DNA from 3 places in the Desulfitibacter alkalitolerans DSM 16504 genome. Region 3 is predicted to be linked to each of the others. Evidence: riboswitches for the same ligand, from Rfam matches in the RefSeq annotation. Region 3 holds a riboswitch; each other region holds the start of a gene.
The links. Region 3 has a riboswitch for cobalamin ahead of K364_RS0115905 (nitrogenase iron protein NifH). Riboswitches for the same ligand answer to the same signal wherever they lie in the genome.
Positions count from the first base shown of each region.

Region 1 (4,803 bases), 210 kb from region 3:
GGATATCCGCAGGAAAATGTTTGAATTTAAAGATGAAATAGGATACAGGAAGGTATTAAAAAGCCAACAGGTTAAGAAATATGAGACAGTGGTAACAAGCTTTAATCTTATATTCGAAAGAATTTTAGGTATCTACTATACTGAGTTAAATCGCTCCCAAAGGGACATAGATATTGAAGGAGCTTCAAAGGAATACAGGGATATTCTGGAGACATTGCAAAAGCTCTTAACTACTACTGTTAGCATGCAGGAAAACCTGCTGTGCTATTTAACAAGCAAAAATGTGGACCTGTGTTTGTATTTAGAAAACTGTGGGCACCAAAGCACTGAGCTTGTAAAGGATCTTAGATGGCAAATAAATAAGTGGCACTTAACTGATGAGAACAAGAACAATTCCGTTTCGCTTATGGAGATATCCAACATTGGATATGAAATGGAGCAGATAAATCATCACCTTAAACGCATTACAGGTGCTTTGAAACAGCTTATTGAAGGGGAAACTGTCAATTCTGAAGAAGGATTTATAAAATGGCTGACAGCAAGGGTGTTTACTAGGAATAATAGAGATAGTTGAAATTAAGAGGGCTAATGTTAAGAGCTAACAAATAATTATGAGGAAATTTTGAAGTTTGTATGTATCTTAAAGGAATAGGTTTACTTTAAGAGAATAAATAAATAATGATAAACTTAATATGATACTTCTATTATTAAAAAGGGGGAGGGGTTAAAAGTGAATAAATGGAAATGTGGTAACTGTGGTTATAGGTTGGAAGCTAAAGAACCTCCGGAACAATGTCCTAGCTGTCAACAGAAGTGTACGTTTATAGATGACAATTGTTATACTCCAGATTGCGGCCTGGTTGAAAATAAGGAGGTATAGATATGTGGAAAGTATTCAAAGCTGAAGAGGTTGTTGATTTTGCAGTGCAAATTGAGAAAAACGGCCAAAAGTTTTATGAAGCCCTTGCAGATAAGCTAGACAACAGGGAGCTGAGTTTGATTTTTGCTGATTTGGCAAATCAAGAGAGTAAACATATAGTTGATTTTCAAAGGCTTCTTGGTGACTTAAAGGCTGCTCCTTTAAATGAAAGCTACCCAGGGGAGTATGAGGAATATGTAAAGGGCCTTGCTGAGAATCATGTGTTTATAAAGGGAATAGATGAGGCCATCAAACATATTAAAAGTCCGGTAGATGGTATAAACATGGCATTAAGCTTTGAAAAAGACTCAATAATGTTCTTTCAGGAGCTAAAAGAGCTGGTTTCCCCAGGGAATGCAGGTGTAATTAACAACCTTATTGCAGAAGAAAAGAAGCATATATTAAGGCTTATAGAGCTAAAAAAGATGTACAGCTGCGTTTGTTTCGGTTGATTTTTATTTGATTTTCTTTAAGAGTTTTTTTGTTTGTTTAAGCTGTTTGAGAAGAATAGGGTTATTGTTATTTTTGCTTTCGGTAGATTGCAGCAGCTTTTCATAGGCCTTACCTTGTTTTACAAACTGTTCTAGCTTATCTTTGGTTAAACTCACAATTTTCACCTGCCAAAATGTTCTATGTTATATATATTGCCGTTTTATAAAGAATTTAACCTCAATATTTAGAGAGAATGTAAAAGAAATTTTTTTTAAAAGAAGGATTATTAGAAGAAGTGTAGAACTTTATTTTATAGAGTAAAAATTTAAAAGTGATGTCTGGTACAAGATGTTTAAAAGGGAAACCGGTGAGAGTCCGGTGCGGTCCCGCCACTGTATTGGGGAGCTTTTTTACAATATGCCACTGGGATTTCTGGGAAGGCGTAAGGAAGCGAGGAACCTAAGTCAGGATACCTGCCAGGGAGCAAGTTAACGAAAGCCTACGGTTGATAGGAGTTTCTTTGAGCAGTCATTATTCTCCTCAGCTTATTGGTCGAGGAGTTTTTTATTTCCAAACCTAGTTAGATAGCTCTTCAAAGTTTGGCCGGTTCTGTACTATTTTACAGTAAACCGGCATTTTTTTTGTTGCAAAAAAGCTATACTACCTTTATACTTATCAGAAAAAAGAGGAGCATGGCTATGAAACACATACTTGCGCTTTTAGTTGTAGACAGACCTACTGTTTTATCCCACATTTCAGGGTTAGTGAGCCGCAGGGCATTTAACATTGTAAGTATAGCTGCTGGACCAACTGAGCAGGAAAAGGTCACAAGAATAACCCTTGTGGTTGAGTGCGATGAAACCGAAATACATCAGGTTATAAACCAAATGGAGAAGCTGGTAGATGTTATTAAGGTGAAAAACTTGACTGCTGAGCCTTCACTGGCTAGAGAGCTCGCACTAATTAAAGTTAATGCCCTGCCGGAAAAAAGAAGTGATATTGTTGATATAGTTAACATTTTTCGAGCTCACATAGTTGATGTAACCAGAGAAACCATGGTTGTAGAACTAACAGGTGAAAGTGACAAAATAGATGCCTTGTGTGAGGTTTTAAAAGACCATGGGATTATAGAAGTGGTTAGAACCGGCAATATTAGTGTAACCAGGGGACCAAGATCTGTTAAAGCCTACTAACAAAAAATCATCAACCAACATACTTCTACTGCTAAAAAATGCAATAAATACCACAATTAGATAATCATAAATAGCTGCCTTCTACGGGAAAATAAGTAAAAAGGAGGCATCTAGTAATGTTATTTAAATCCAAAAGCAGAATGCGAAAGTTTAACTGGTTGGCAATTTTAGCATATCCAATTGCGTTTATTAAAGGATTAATAGTAGGAAAACTACTGGGCAGATTAAAACTTGGCAGAAGGTAATTCAAGCAATCTAAGAAATGCTGCCTCCCTCATGGAGGATAGCATTTCTTTTTATTAATCTGGTGATTGCATAATTGGACCTAGATGTTAATTTTTTGTGAAGAAATCAATCCAAGGTAGGATTTTTCCAAAAAAAAGATAATATCTATAAGTAAAATAATTTAGCAAGGAATTGGAAACCCTATTGCTATAACTGTTAAGGCGTTGGTTTTTACAAAGCCGATAAATTATCACGAGGAAGGAGGTATTTTAAATGTGTGAAGGTTGCAATTGTCAGGAAGCACAACAAGAGAAAAGAACCAAATGTGAAAGCTGTGGCTATGAGGGAGAACCTTTTACAGTATGCCCAAGCTGCGGAACATAAGTTGAAGAAGGTTTGAGGAGAAACTATAAGTAAGGGTGGGTTTATAATGTGGAAGTGTTCAGTTTGTAATTTTATCTTCGAGGGTGAAGATGCACCTGAAAAATGCCCTAAGTGTGGTGCTCCAAAGGAAAAGTTTAGCAGGCTAGAGGAAGCTGCAGAACAAAAAATTGTTGGAGCCAGGGAAACTAATCATCTTTTAATGACCTCTATAGATTTATTAGATGAATTGGAAGCTATAGGTGAACGCGGGGTTGAGATTAATCTTGACCCTGGATGTTTAGGCTATTTCACAAAGCTAAAGGAACAGGCGAAATTATTAAAACAGAACTCTCTAGCAGAAATAGAGGTTCATGTTAAAAAGGATAAATGGGGCTAAAATTAAACCCGACAGTAAATGTCGGGTTTAACCATTAAAATTCCTTTATTGCCTCTGTTGGGCAAGACTCCACCGCTTCTTTCGCACATTCCTCTTCGTCAGCAGGCACCTCATTAACTTTTGAGATTGCCAGACTTCCATCGTCATTCCAGTCAAAAACTTCTGGACAGATATCAATGCATTCGCCACAAGCGATACAAAGATCATCGTCAACTTTTACGCGCATTTTAATCGTCACCTCCTAATTTAGCCTCTCTAGTGTTAACGTAAGTTGGTAAAATAATACCTGACTTTTAGCTGTTTTTTCTAATGGTTGGCCTGTACATATCAAGAACTCCAAGGGTAATATGGGCAAGGCCAAACCCTACTACCCCGGCACCCAAAGCTGTCCCGCCTAAAACAGTAGCTCCTACACCAGTAACAGCTGCACCTAATCCTGTAACTACCCAGCTAGTGGTTGTACTTTTACTTTTAGCCATTTCCTTACCTCCTAAAAATTTTAATATAAAGCAAATTATTGTTTTAAAGCAACCTTAAATTAAAAATTGTTTTATTATCTGTAGTTTGGCTTTCTACAATAAATTTAAGCTATTATATATCTGGTGTTTTAGTGTTATTTGAGGAAATAATTATCTAATTTATAAACTATAGGAGGAATATCCAATCTTATAGGTGAAATAATAACTGTTAATTTTTAAGTACTTGAGGTGCCGCATGAACAGAAAGAATTCAATCATATATAATGAATTAATAGCTGCCCTATCTCTTGCCTTAGATATGGACTGCAGCGGCAAGCTTTATCATGCCTGGAGAACCGGATTAATTTCTCTAGCAGTTGCTCAAAAATTAAATATTCCCAATAGTAATCATCTTTTTTATGGAGGGTTGCTTCATGATATTGGTGCTATAGGCCTTGATGATCATATTGTGCATCAAACACTAAAGCCAAATCCCAAATATAAAAATCTAATAATTTCCCACAGTAAAAATGGAGCAGAAATCGTTAAGCTTATACCTGGCCTTTCGGTGATTAGCAAGGCTATTTTTGATCACCACGAAAACTGGGATGGTTCAGGATATCCTAATAATAAAAAGGGTTCAGATATTTCTATAGGTGGGCAGATAATCTGTATAGCAGATGTTTTTGATATTATGGTTAGATTCTATCCAAGGGATGCCCGTGGGGATATAATAGGGAGAATGGCAAAGTATATAAATAAAATATATTCAGCTAACCTTTTCCTGGCTTTTGAAGAGACTATGAGCTCAGAATT
Region 1 is NZ_KK211102.1:122,496-127,298, reverse strand. Features, by position in the region: gene K364_RS25765 (FUSC family protein) at 1-574, shown strand, start outside; gene K364_RS26970 (rubredoxin-like domain-containing protein) at 731-880, shown strand; gene K364_RS0114850 (ferritin-like domain-containing protein) at 883-1,371, shown strand; gene K364_RS26755 (hypothetical protein) at 1,375-1,527, opposite strand; cobalamin riboswitch at 1,674-1,846, shown strand; gene ilvN (acetolactate synthase small subunit) at 2,050-2,544, shown strand; gene K364_RS27635 (hypothetical protein) at 2,661-2,789, shown strand; gene K364_RS27630 (hypothetical protein) at 3,047-3,169, shown strand; gene K364_RS0114825 (rubredoxin-like domain-containing protein) at 3,200-3,529, shown strand; gene K364_RS0114820 (ferredoxin) at 3,564-3,755, opposite strand; gene K364_RS0114815 (hypothetical protein) at 3,823-4,008, opposite strand; gene K364_RS24325 (HD-GYP domain-containing protein) at 4,244-4,803, shown strand, end outside.
Region 1: linked by a shared signal. The riboswitch ahead of ilvN (acetolactate synthase small subunit) and the one ahead of K364_RS0115905 (nitrogenase iron protein NifH) in region 3 are both predicted to bind cobalamin.

Region 2 (4,803 bases), on a different contig from region 3:
CTGGTTGAAATTAAATCTGGTGAAGGCACTTTTATTAAGCAGACAAGCATTGATTCAATTATTGAACCCCTTGCGTTAGTTTTGTTGATGGAAAGGGATACTGTCATTGAAATCTTAGAGGTACGTAAAGGATTAGAGGTAGAAGCGGCTGGTCTGGCGGCAATGAGACGTGATGAAGAGGACCTGGCAAAGATGAGGGAAGCCCTGGATGAAATGAAGCGAGATGTTGATCAATCAGAAATTGGTGAAAAGGCGGATTGGAAGTTCCATTATACAGTTGCCCAGGCTTCACAAAATGTTTTATTAACTAGGCTTATGAATACTGTATCAGATACCATTGAAAATACCATGCGCACCAGTCGCCAAAAGCTGTATTCAACAGAAAGAATGCCCCAAACACTTTTAGATGCTCATGAGGGTATTTATGAAGCTATAAAAAATGGTGACTCAATGGAAGCTCGTAAAAGAATGTTTGAACATCTTTTAATGGTAGAAAATAATATGATATCAGAGTAGGCTGCTTTAAATGGATGATTTGAAATATAATGAAATTATTTAAAACATTTTTCTATTGACACTTTGGATTTAGTAGTGTACACTTGTGACTTGTTGACATGAGAGCCATTAGCTCAGTCGGTAGAGCACCTGACTTTTAATCAGGGTGTCCCGCGTTCGAGTCGCGGATGGCTCACCATTTAATTTTAAAATGGCCCGTTGGTCAAGCGGTTAAGACACCGGCCTTTCACGCCGGTAACAGGGGTTCGAGTCCCCTACGGGTCACCATATATGCCTCGGTAGCTCAGTCGGTAGAGCAGAGGACTGAAAATCCTCGTGTCGGTGGTTCGATTCCGCCCCGAGGCACCATCAAACAAAAACAAGACAAGGTGACGTTTCTCTTGTCTTATTTTTTTACCTGCTTTAACTGCTGAGAAATAATATTACATTGGTAAATAAGGCTTTTTATAAAATCTGTATGGTTGTATAATAGGTAGTAAGGATATTAAATATGGGAGAGAACATTATGGATAAAATTAGAGCAGCCATTGAGTGTACAATAATTGAAGCCGTTCAGAAAAGTCCCTTTGGCTTCAGGGAACCCTTAATAGGATATGCCAATCCAAATGACCCTTTGTTCCTGGAACTAAAAAAATTACATCCTCATCACTTAATGCCCGAGGACCTATTAAAAAATGTCAAAACCATTGTAACTTTTTATGTTCCCTTTAATATAGAAATAGCACGATCCAATAGAGATGGAGTCAGGGTCTCAGAAAAATGGGCAAGTGCATATATTAATGCCAATTCTTTAATAAATGAAATATGCATATTATTAAGTGAGAGGCTTAATGCTTTAGGAATTGAAACTGCTTATCAAAAGGCTACACATAACTTTGACGAAAAAACTCTTACAGCTGCCTGGTCTCATAGGAGTATTGCCTACATCGCAGGTCTGGGTACATTTGGAGTTAATAAAATGCTAATAACTCCAGTTGGATGTGCAGGCAGATTTGGCAGTATTGCTATTAGCCACTTTATAGAACCAACAGTAAAGCCTGCTAAGGAATATTGTCTGTTTTATGAAGGAAAGGGCTGCTTGAAGTGTGTAAAAAACTGCCCAGTTGGGGCATTAACTGAAAATAGTATTAATAAACCTTTATGTTATGAAAGGCTCCTAAAAGTAGCTGATGAGCACAGTGCCATTGGTTTTGCAGATGTATGTGGAAAATGTATTGGGCCTTGTGCTAACTATAAATAAACTTTGGAGATTGCCCATAATCAAAGCTTTTTGAAAATAATAGAGAGATAATGAATGATGCCCAAAATAATGGTGTTCAAAATATATTGAAATTGATGGTCAACAATATTATAATGTCAATAAATGAATATTTAATGTATTAGGTGCCCAGATATGGGGTAAAAGGGAAACTGGTTAGATTCCAGTACGGTCCCGCCACTGTAATCGATGAGTCAGGTTATGTCACTGGAGGTTTCTCTGGGAAGGCTGGCCACAGGCGTTTGAATCGGGAGTCAGGAAACCTGCCTAAAGCATTAGGTCTTTAAGGATGATGGAAAAGTTCTTGAGCTGTTAAGCTTGGGAACTTTTTTTATACATTAAAAGGAGGAGGTAAACAAAGTGAAACTATTCAAAGAAACCCTTGAAAGCATTGTTAAAACTAATCCAGCCATGGGAGAAGAAACTCAGAAAAGGTTAGACAATCTAACTAAACCACCTGGGAGTTTGGGGGTGCTGGAGAAAATTGTCGTACAGCTAGCACAGATTCAGGAAAATCCCCTTCCAACACTAGGGGATAAGGTGGTAATGACAATGGCAGGTGATCATGGGGTGGTAGAAGAAGGTGTTAGTGCTTTTCCCCAGGAAGTGACACCCCAGATGGTACTTAATTTCTTGTATAATGGTGCGGCAATAAATGTCTTATCTAACCATGCTGGAGCCAGGGTAGTTGTTACAGATGTGGGAGTAGCCGGGGAGCCAATAGACCATCCGGACTTAAATAATTGCAGGGTCAGACCTGGTACAAGGAATATGGCAAAGGGGCCAGCCATGACAGAGGAAGAGGCAGTAGCTGCCATTGAAGTGGGTATTAAGCTGGTAAATGAAGAAATTGATAAAGGTGCAGCATTGATAGGAACTGGGGAAATGGGGATAGGAAATACTACTCCAAGCAGTGCCATTCTTGCATGCTTTAGTGGGAAAGATGTGGAGTTTATTACTGGTAGAGGTACTGGGGTTGATGACCATGGGCTGATAAAAAAACAGCAGGTAATTAAAAAAGCCCTGGAAGTTAACAATCCAGATCCAACAGATGCACTAGATGTTTTAAAAAAGGTTGGTGGATTGGAGATTGCCGCCTTAACAGGTGTGATTCTCGGAGCTTCAGCAAGAAGGGTGCCGGTTGTTATAGATGGTTTCATTTCAACAGCAGCGGCTTTAGTGGCTTATAACATGAAGAAGGAATGCAAAGAATATATGCTTGCTTCCCATTTATCTCAAGAACCGGGACACAAAATCATGTTAGATTTCATGGGCCTACAGCCTGTTTTGTACTTGGATTTAAGGTTAGGAGAGGGTACAGGAGCAGCTTTAGCTTTTCATCTAATAGAAGCAGCTGTTAAGATAATCCATGAAATGGCTACCTTTGAAGAAGCAGGGGTTAGTAACAAAGAATAAGGCTTATGAAAATGGCGACAAATCAGTTTGTTGCCATTTTTTTACGTAATCCCAGAAAAACTTCTCAAAGAAACAAGGTTATTAGAAAATAATGTAGAATTCTCAGATAATGTGTTTTTGTTTAATTAAGGCTGGGTGATAAATAAATGTCTTCTACACAAAAAAAGAAGGATGATACCGGAATTTTTATGTTAGAAAATAAGCACTTTGAAGCCCTTTTCAAAAATGCGACTGATGCCATTGTATACTTTGATAGAGAAAACAGAATAGTAGAAATCAATAGCAGATTTACAGAGCTTTTTGATTACCATATTGATGAAATCAGGGGCAAAAAAATTGAGGATGTGTTAGTAGGTGAATTAGAAAATGAGACATATCTTCATGAGTATGCAAGGGCAGTAGAAACTTCTAAAGAGATATTATCAGGCAAATCTAATTCTTTTGAAACTGTAAGATATGGAAAGGGAAATAAGCCAGTTAACGTTATTGTTAAAGGAATACCAATTATAATAAATGAAGAAGTGGTTGCAGGCTACGGTATTTATTCAGATATTACACCTCAAAAACAAGTTGAAAATGCTCTTAGAGAAAGTGAAGAAAAATATCGCTCCTTTTTTCAAAATGTATCAGTAGGAATTGGTGTTTCTGATATTAAGGGCTATACATTGACAGCAAATGAGACATTGTGCAATTTCTTGGGTTATACAGTTGAAGAAATGTCCAGGATGCATTTTTCTAAGTTTTCATATTATGAGGATTTGCAAAAGGATATACATTTGTACAACTCATTAATAACCGGTGAAATTGAGAACTACTGTATTGATAAAAGGTATGTTAGAAAAGATGGGCAGATTATCTGGGGTCGTTTAAACATTTCACTTGTAAAAGATGCTGAAGGTAATTTCAAGTATTTAAGTACTGCTATAGAAAATATAGATGAACGAAAGCGCGCAGAGGTAGCCCTTGAGGAATCGGAAAGAAAAATGGCTGATATTATCAATTCGCTGCCTGAGGCTACTTTTGTTATAAATAAATACGGAAAGGTTTTGTTATGGAATAAGGCTATTGAAGGACTTACTGGTATCAAGGCTGAAAGCATCATTGGCAAAGGCAATTATGAATACGCCCTGCCATTTTTTAACTCAAGAAGACCCATACTAATAGACATGGTATTAAATTATAACCAAGAACTGGCCAGAGGATATTCATACATGGAAAGAGTGAAGGATGGATCTTTAATAGGCGAGGTCTTTTGCCCGGCAATTGGTGATTCAGGTGCCTATCTTTGGGCTAAAGCAACTCCCCTTAGAGACAAGGATGGCAACATTGCAGGAGCAATTGAATCCTTTAGAGATGTTACAGAGCGTAAAAAAGCCGAGAAGGAATTACGGTATCAGAAACAGTGCTTTGAGACATTATTTAGAAACTCCTTTGAAGCTATTGCTTTATTGAATAAGAATCATGAAATTATTGAAGTAAATAGTGAGTTTGAAAGAGTATTTGGGTTTGGTTTGGAAGAAGTCAGGGGCAAAAACATTGATTTATTGTTGGCTCCTGGAGAAAAATTAGCCGAGGCAAAGGAAATTACGAAAAATGTTTGTAATGGAAAGCCA
Region 2 is NZ_KK211103.1:30,122-34,924, reverse strand. Features, by position in the region: gene K364_RS0116625 (FadR/GntR family transcriptional regulator) at 1-516, shown strand, start outside; tRNA gene K364_RS0116620 (tRNA-Lys) at 619-694, shown strand; tRNA gene K364_RS0116615 (tRNA-Glu) at 709-783, shown strand; tRNA gene K364_RS0116610 (tRNA-Phe) at 789-864, shown strand; gene K364_RS0116605 (hypothetical protein) at 1,022-1,756, shown strand; cobalamin riboswitch at 1,881-2,059, shown strand; gene cobT (nicotinate-nucleotide--dimethylbenzimidazole phosphoribosyltransferase) at 2,135-3,190, shown strand; gene K364_RS25820 (PAS domain S-box protein) at 3,337-4,803, shown strand, end outside.
Region 2: linked by a shared signal. The riboswitch ahead of cobT (nicotinate-nucleotide--dimethylbenzimidazole phosphoribosyltransferase) and the one ahead of K364_RS0115905 (nitrogenase iron protein NifH) in region 3 are both predicted to bind cobalamin.

Region 3 (4,803 bases):
TTTTGAATTTCTCTCGCCGCCCTTCAATGTGAATCTTTCAGCGAGCTTCAATAAAGCGTCATAAATGCCCGAAACATAGCTTTCAAAACCATCGGTATTAAAAAACACAACAGGTATCCCGGTTTTTCTCTTAAGTTTTTCCGCCATCTTCTCAAAATGTACTCCCGTAATGGAGGAGACAGGTGTCCCGATTATTGACACAAAATCTACTTTGGCAGTTTTTGCAAGGAGCAACTCTACTTCTTCTATAAGTTTGTCTTCTACTCCCATAATTACATCAATGTCATTCATGTCTGTCCTATAGAAGGACATATCGTTAAAGCTTCTGATTTCATCCACTTCTACAATGGGGTGGCTGCATCCACCTGGTGTATACAGGACATTCAGCGAGTTTAATTCATACAGAACCGAGCACACACCCGAATAGTCACCGGCAAAAGGAGGAATAGCTTTCCACAATTTGTTCATAGGCGATCACCTACTATCCTGTTGATGGTTTTTAATTCCGTATCACATTCATCTTTGCTGTAGGTTAAAGGAATAAAGCAGTAGGGAATGCCAAAGCGTTTTTCAAGATGTGCCGCCATATTCATTCCAAATTTATGAGTGACTATGCTGTAAGTTCCATTGGCCAGGTTTTTAAAATCCTCAAAGGTTTTACAGTTTAAAAACTCCTGAATGCTGTAACAACCCTGTTCTCTTAATAATGTTTTCAAATCACACTCTTCAGATAGTTTTTCTTCTCCCAGAATATTAATAATTGGTCTATTATTTCCTTCACTTATATAATCATTACCGGTATATGCATCCAATATCCCGGCAAAAATGTTGCTCAGCCTCTCTTTCGGCAATATACGCCTCTTGGAAAGCGGTCCCCTTTTAAAAAGCTTAATAGGCATTCCGTATTCTCCTTGAATGCATTTTATAATGCTCTCAAAATCGCTATTCATGAGAATATCTGTGCATGAAATGTAAATAATGACCGCTTTGATATGATTCTTCTCATCCTTTAGCATATTTTGCAAAGCCATCTTTGCCATATCTAAATGTCTGCCGGCAACCAAATCCGAACTGTCCATGGTTTGCATGCAAAATCTGTCATTCTGCCGTTGCCTCATGGCTCGAAAATATAGGACTCTCAGGCACGATTCCGGACCAACGGCCAAAACGTGAACATCCGGAATACATAAGGCCAAATTAATATTTTCCAGACAGCTTTCTTTGTAAATGGCTTTCTTTAGGAAAGTAATGTCCTGATCAGTGATCGATGTTTTTTTTATGCTCATTTCTTTATCTCCATCTGCAGCATTATTCTTCCAAACTGTTCCAATTCAATGTCTTCCATTGCTCTTGGAATACTATAATTTAGGTTTTCTTTTATCCTTTTTGCTAAATTCATAAAAGTTTTACAAGCTTTAGACCCAGGGAATTTTTCTACAACTGTTTTCCCTTCCAGCTCTGAAAAAACAATCTCATTGCAAAAAGGGATATCATCCAAAACCTGTGTGTTTGACTTCTCAGCAAAATATCTTACTATCTCATCCTTTGAGTTTTCATTCCTCCGATTGTGAATAATCCCGCCAAAAAGATTCCTTTCCCCGGTTGAAAACCTTCGCACACCTTTCATGATATTATTGGCCGCATAGATGGACATGAACTCCGAAGATGAGACAATATACACCGCATCGACAAATTTTTCTCGCATAGGAACCGAAAAGCCGCCGCAGACCACGTCTCCTAAAACATCATAAACAATTACATCCCACGGCTTGTTAACAATCCCAAGGTGATTCAGTTCTTCAGCCATGGTGGTTATACCCATTCCCGCACATCCTATTCCAGCTTCCGGGCCCCCTGCTTCGATACATGCCACACCATTAAACCCAGAATGAATAATGTCCTTTTCTTCAATTTCTGTTCCCTTTTCCTGAATCACTTTCAGTACCGAAGGTATTTTACTTCCTGTCAAATTTCTTGTAGAATCTCCTTTCGGGTCACACCCTATATGGAGTACCTTCAATCCCAATTTGGAAAAAGCTGCCGATAAGTTAGCCGCTATTGTTGACTTACCTATTCCGCCTTTGCCATAAAACGCTATTTTTAGATTTTTGTTATTCAACATGCCTTTTGCCTTCCTTTTTTGTAAAAATAAAACCCCTCAACTCAAGCATCACTACTCTTCATGCCTTTCCGGTTTCCCAGTGGCATATTATGAAGAATTACACTTATACAGCGGCGGGACCGCGCAGGATTTTCACCCGACTTCCCTTTTCACCGGTAAACAATTTTATTTATCATTACCGGTACCTGTTTTTGATATTTAGTTTTCAAGGCCACCATATTTTATTGTATTAAATCTCTATAAAATAGCTAATGCGCATGTCTATGGTGGGTATCCGGTGTATGTTTGTGTGAATGTTCAATAGTTGCATGTTTATGTAAATGTGTATGTTCTAAATGCTCTCCATCTATATGTTTGTGCGTGTGATGTCCGTCATTATGGTTGTGGCGATGCTCATGCTCCATAGATTCATGTATATGGATATGTCCATGTTCTTCACCTAATATTAATATGGCACCTATAATCATTATTGGTAATGATATATAAAATAAAGTACTTGGAAATTCTCTAAATAGCAAGAAAGATAACAATGTTCCTACAAACGGAGCAGTTCCAAAAAAGGCACTTGTTCGCGAAGCTCCAAGATTACGCATGGCAAATATAAACAGTACAATGCTTAATCCGTAACTAAAGCATCCTAATAACATAGCTCCTAATATTGTTCCGATATTCGGGAAACTGGTATGCATTATCAAAGCTAATATTAACGAAAAAACACCTGCTCCAATCCCTTTTATTGTAACAGTAATCAAGGGGTCTTTTGCTGAAATATTCCGTGTGAAATTATTGTCTATACCCCAAAGGGTACATGCCAATACTACGCCTAACGCACCTATTGAAAGACCCCATTCACCGTTTAAATTCAATGATAATAGTATGCTTGCAGTTGTTATTGATGCAATCGCCAACCATATACGTCTCCCAATGGCTTCCTTAAAAGCAATAGCAGCAATTAAAGTAGTCGCAACACCCTCGAAATTTAAAAGGAGTGAAGCAGTAGACGCAGGAGTATTACGTAAGCTAAACATTAACACAATAGGAGCAATAACACCTCCTGCGATAATTGCACCAATTAGCCATTTAATATCGCCTTTATCTATTTTTGCTTCTATCTCTATAAAATTATGGTTCATATGCCTTACAATTTTAAACAATAATAGCCCCACGCCACTGCCGAGATATAAAAATGCAGCCATCGGAATTGGCTCAATATTGCCTAATAGCAATTTAGAAATTGGGGCACTCGCACCAAATAACACTGATGCAAGCATGGCTTGAAACATTGAGCATATATTCGATTTTCTCATAAAATCACATACCTTTTATGGTAATTTAATATAAGCATACTAAAAAGCCCCTTAACCATTTACGATTAAGAGGCTTTTATAAAAAGACAGTATACACTTTCAGTCAAACACCCCCTATCGCTCGTAGAGTTCTTTGGCGCATTATCACAGGCAGGTCTTCTGGCTCAAGCATCATTACCCCTCCTGCCTTCCCATTCAAACAGTGGCATTCCTGGAGGGATTCCTCTTTTACAGCGGCGGGACCGCGTAGGATTTCAACCTACTTCCCTTTTAAGACGAAAAAACAATTTACGTCACCTGTAATTTTAAATATTCAATTTAATATAACACTATCACACAAGTATATATTACGTCAATGAAATAATTCGTTATGGCATAGCTTTTACATCTACAGAAGGGAAGGACGTTTAAGAATGTAACAGTCTCCCTGGTTTTGTGATCGTCTGCTGATATACCTAATTTACCTCAAGGCAATAAAGGACATTATAACTTGTCTCCTTAGTTTTAGAATAACATCGTATTGACAATTTTGTGATTTGATTGAATATTTAACGCAAGTGTGTATGTTTAAACCTATTCCGCTTTTCTTCCGCAGGTATTGGACCTAATGTTATCATTTCATAATTTGCTGTACCTTTGCTCTGGCAGGGGATAATCCCTTTTTCCGCCATAGAAGTATAGCTTCTACCGCCAACAATTATGTGATCCAGAACTTTGATCTCAAGGGGATGAAAAATGTCAACCATTCTTTGTGTCAATGCCCTATCCTCCGGAGAAAAATTTTTGGACCCTCCGGGATGATTATGGGCTAAAATCATTGTATTGCAATCACAGGCAAGGGCATATTTTAATATTTCTCTTGGATACACCGCTGTTTGTCCGATACTCCCTTCCGACATGGTCTTTGTTTCGATGATGTTGTTGCCGCTGTCTAAAAATGCAACCATAAACCTTTCTTTATCCTTCATTCCTCCCAAAAGGGCTAAAAAATATTGGCCTGCTATGGTTGATGAATTGAGCATGACCTTCTCATTGCTTTCATAGATTTTCAGAATGTTGTAAGAGGCAATAAACTCATTGAGCAGCCCTATCTTTTCAAGCTGTCTATCATTTGGTTCCATAATGTGGGGATGCTCCAGGATGTTAAAAGGGTTATTTTCTTTTACATACTGCTGAACTTTTTTGTAGGGCAGTCCTGTTAAAGTTGTCAGCCCTTTTAAAAAATTCTCGGTATGCAATATATCCTGCTTCATGTTATGCCCGCCCCCTTTTTACATCAACTATTTCAATAATGGCTTTTATGCTTTTCAACTTCTCGGAAATCTCAGTAGGCAAGTCCACCGATTCAAGATGAAGAAAAAAGTTTTTAATCCC
Region 3 is NZ_KK211102.1:328,282-333,084, forward strand. Features, by position in the region: gene K364_RS0115895 (nitrogenase component 1) at 1-468, opposite strand, end outside; gene K364_RS0115900 (nitrogenase component 1) at 465-1,286, opposite strand; gene K364_RS0115905 (nitrogenase iron protein NifH) at 1,283-2,122, opposite strand; cobalamin riboswitch at 2,136-2,326, opposite strand; gene K364_RS0115910 (DMT family transporter) at 2,371-3,429, opposite strand; cobalamin riboswitch at 3,562-3,745, opposite strand; gene K364_RS24490 (JAB domain-containing protein) at 3,978-4,682, opposite strand; gene K364_RS0115920 (hypothetical protein) at 4,684-4,803, opposite strand, start outside.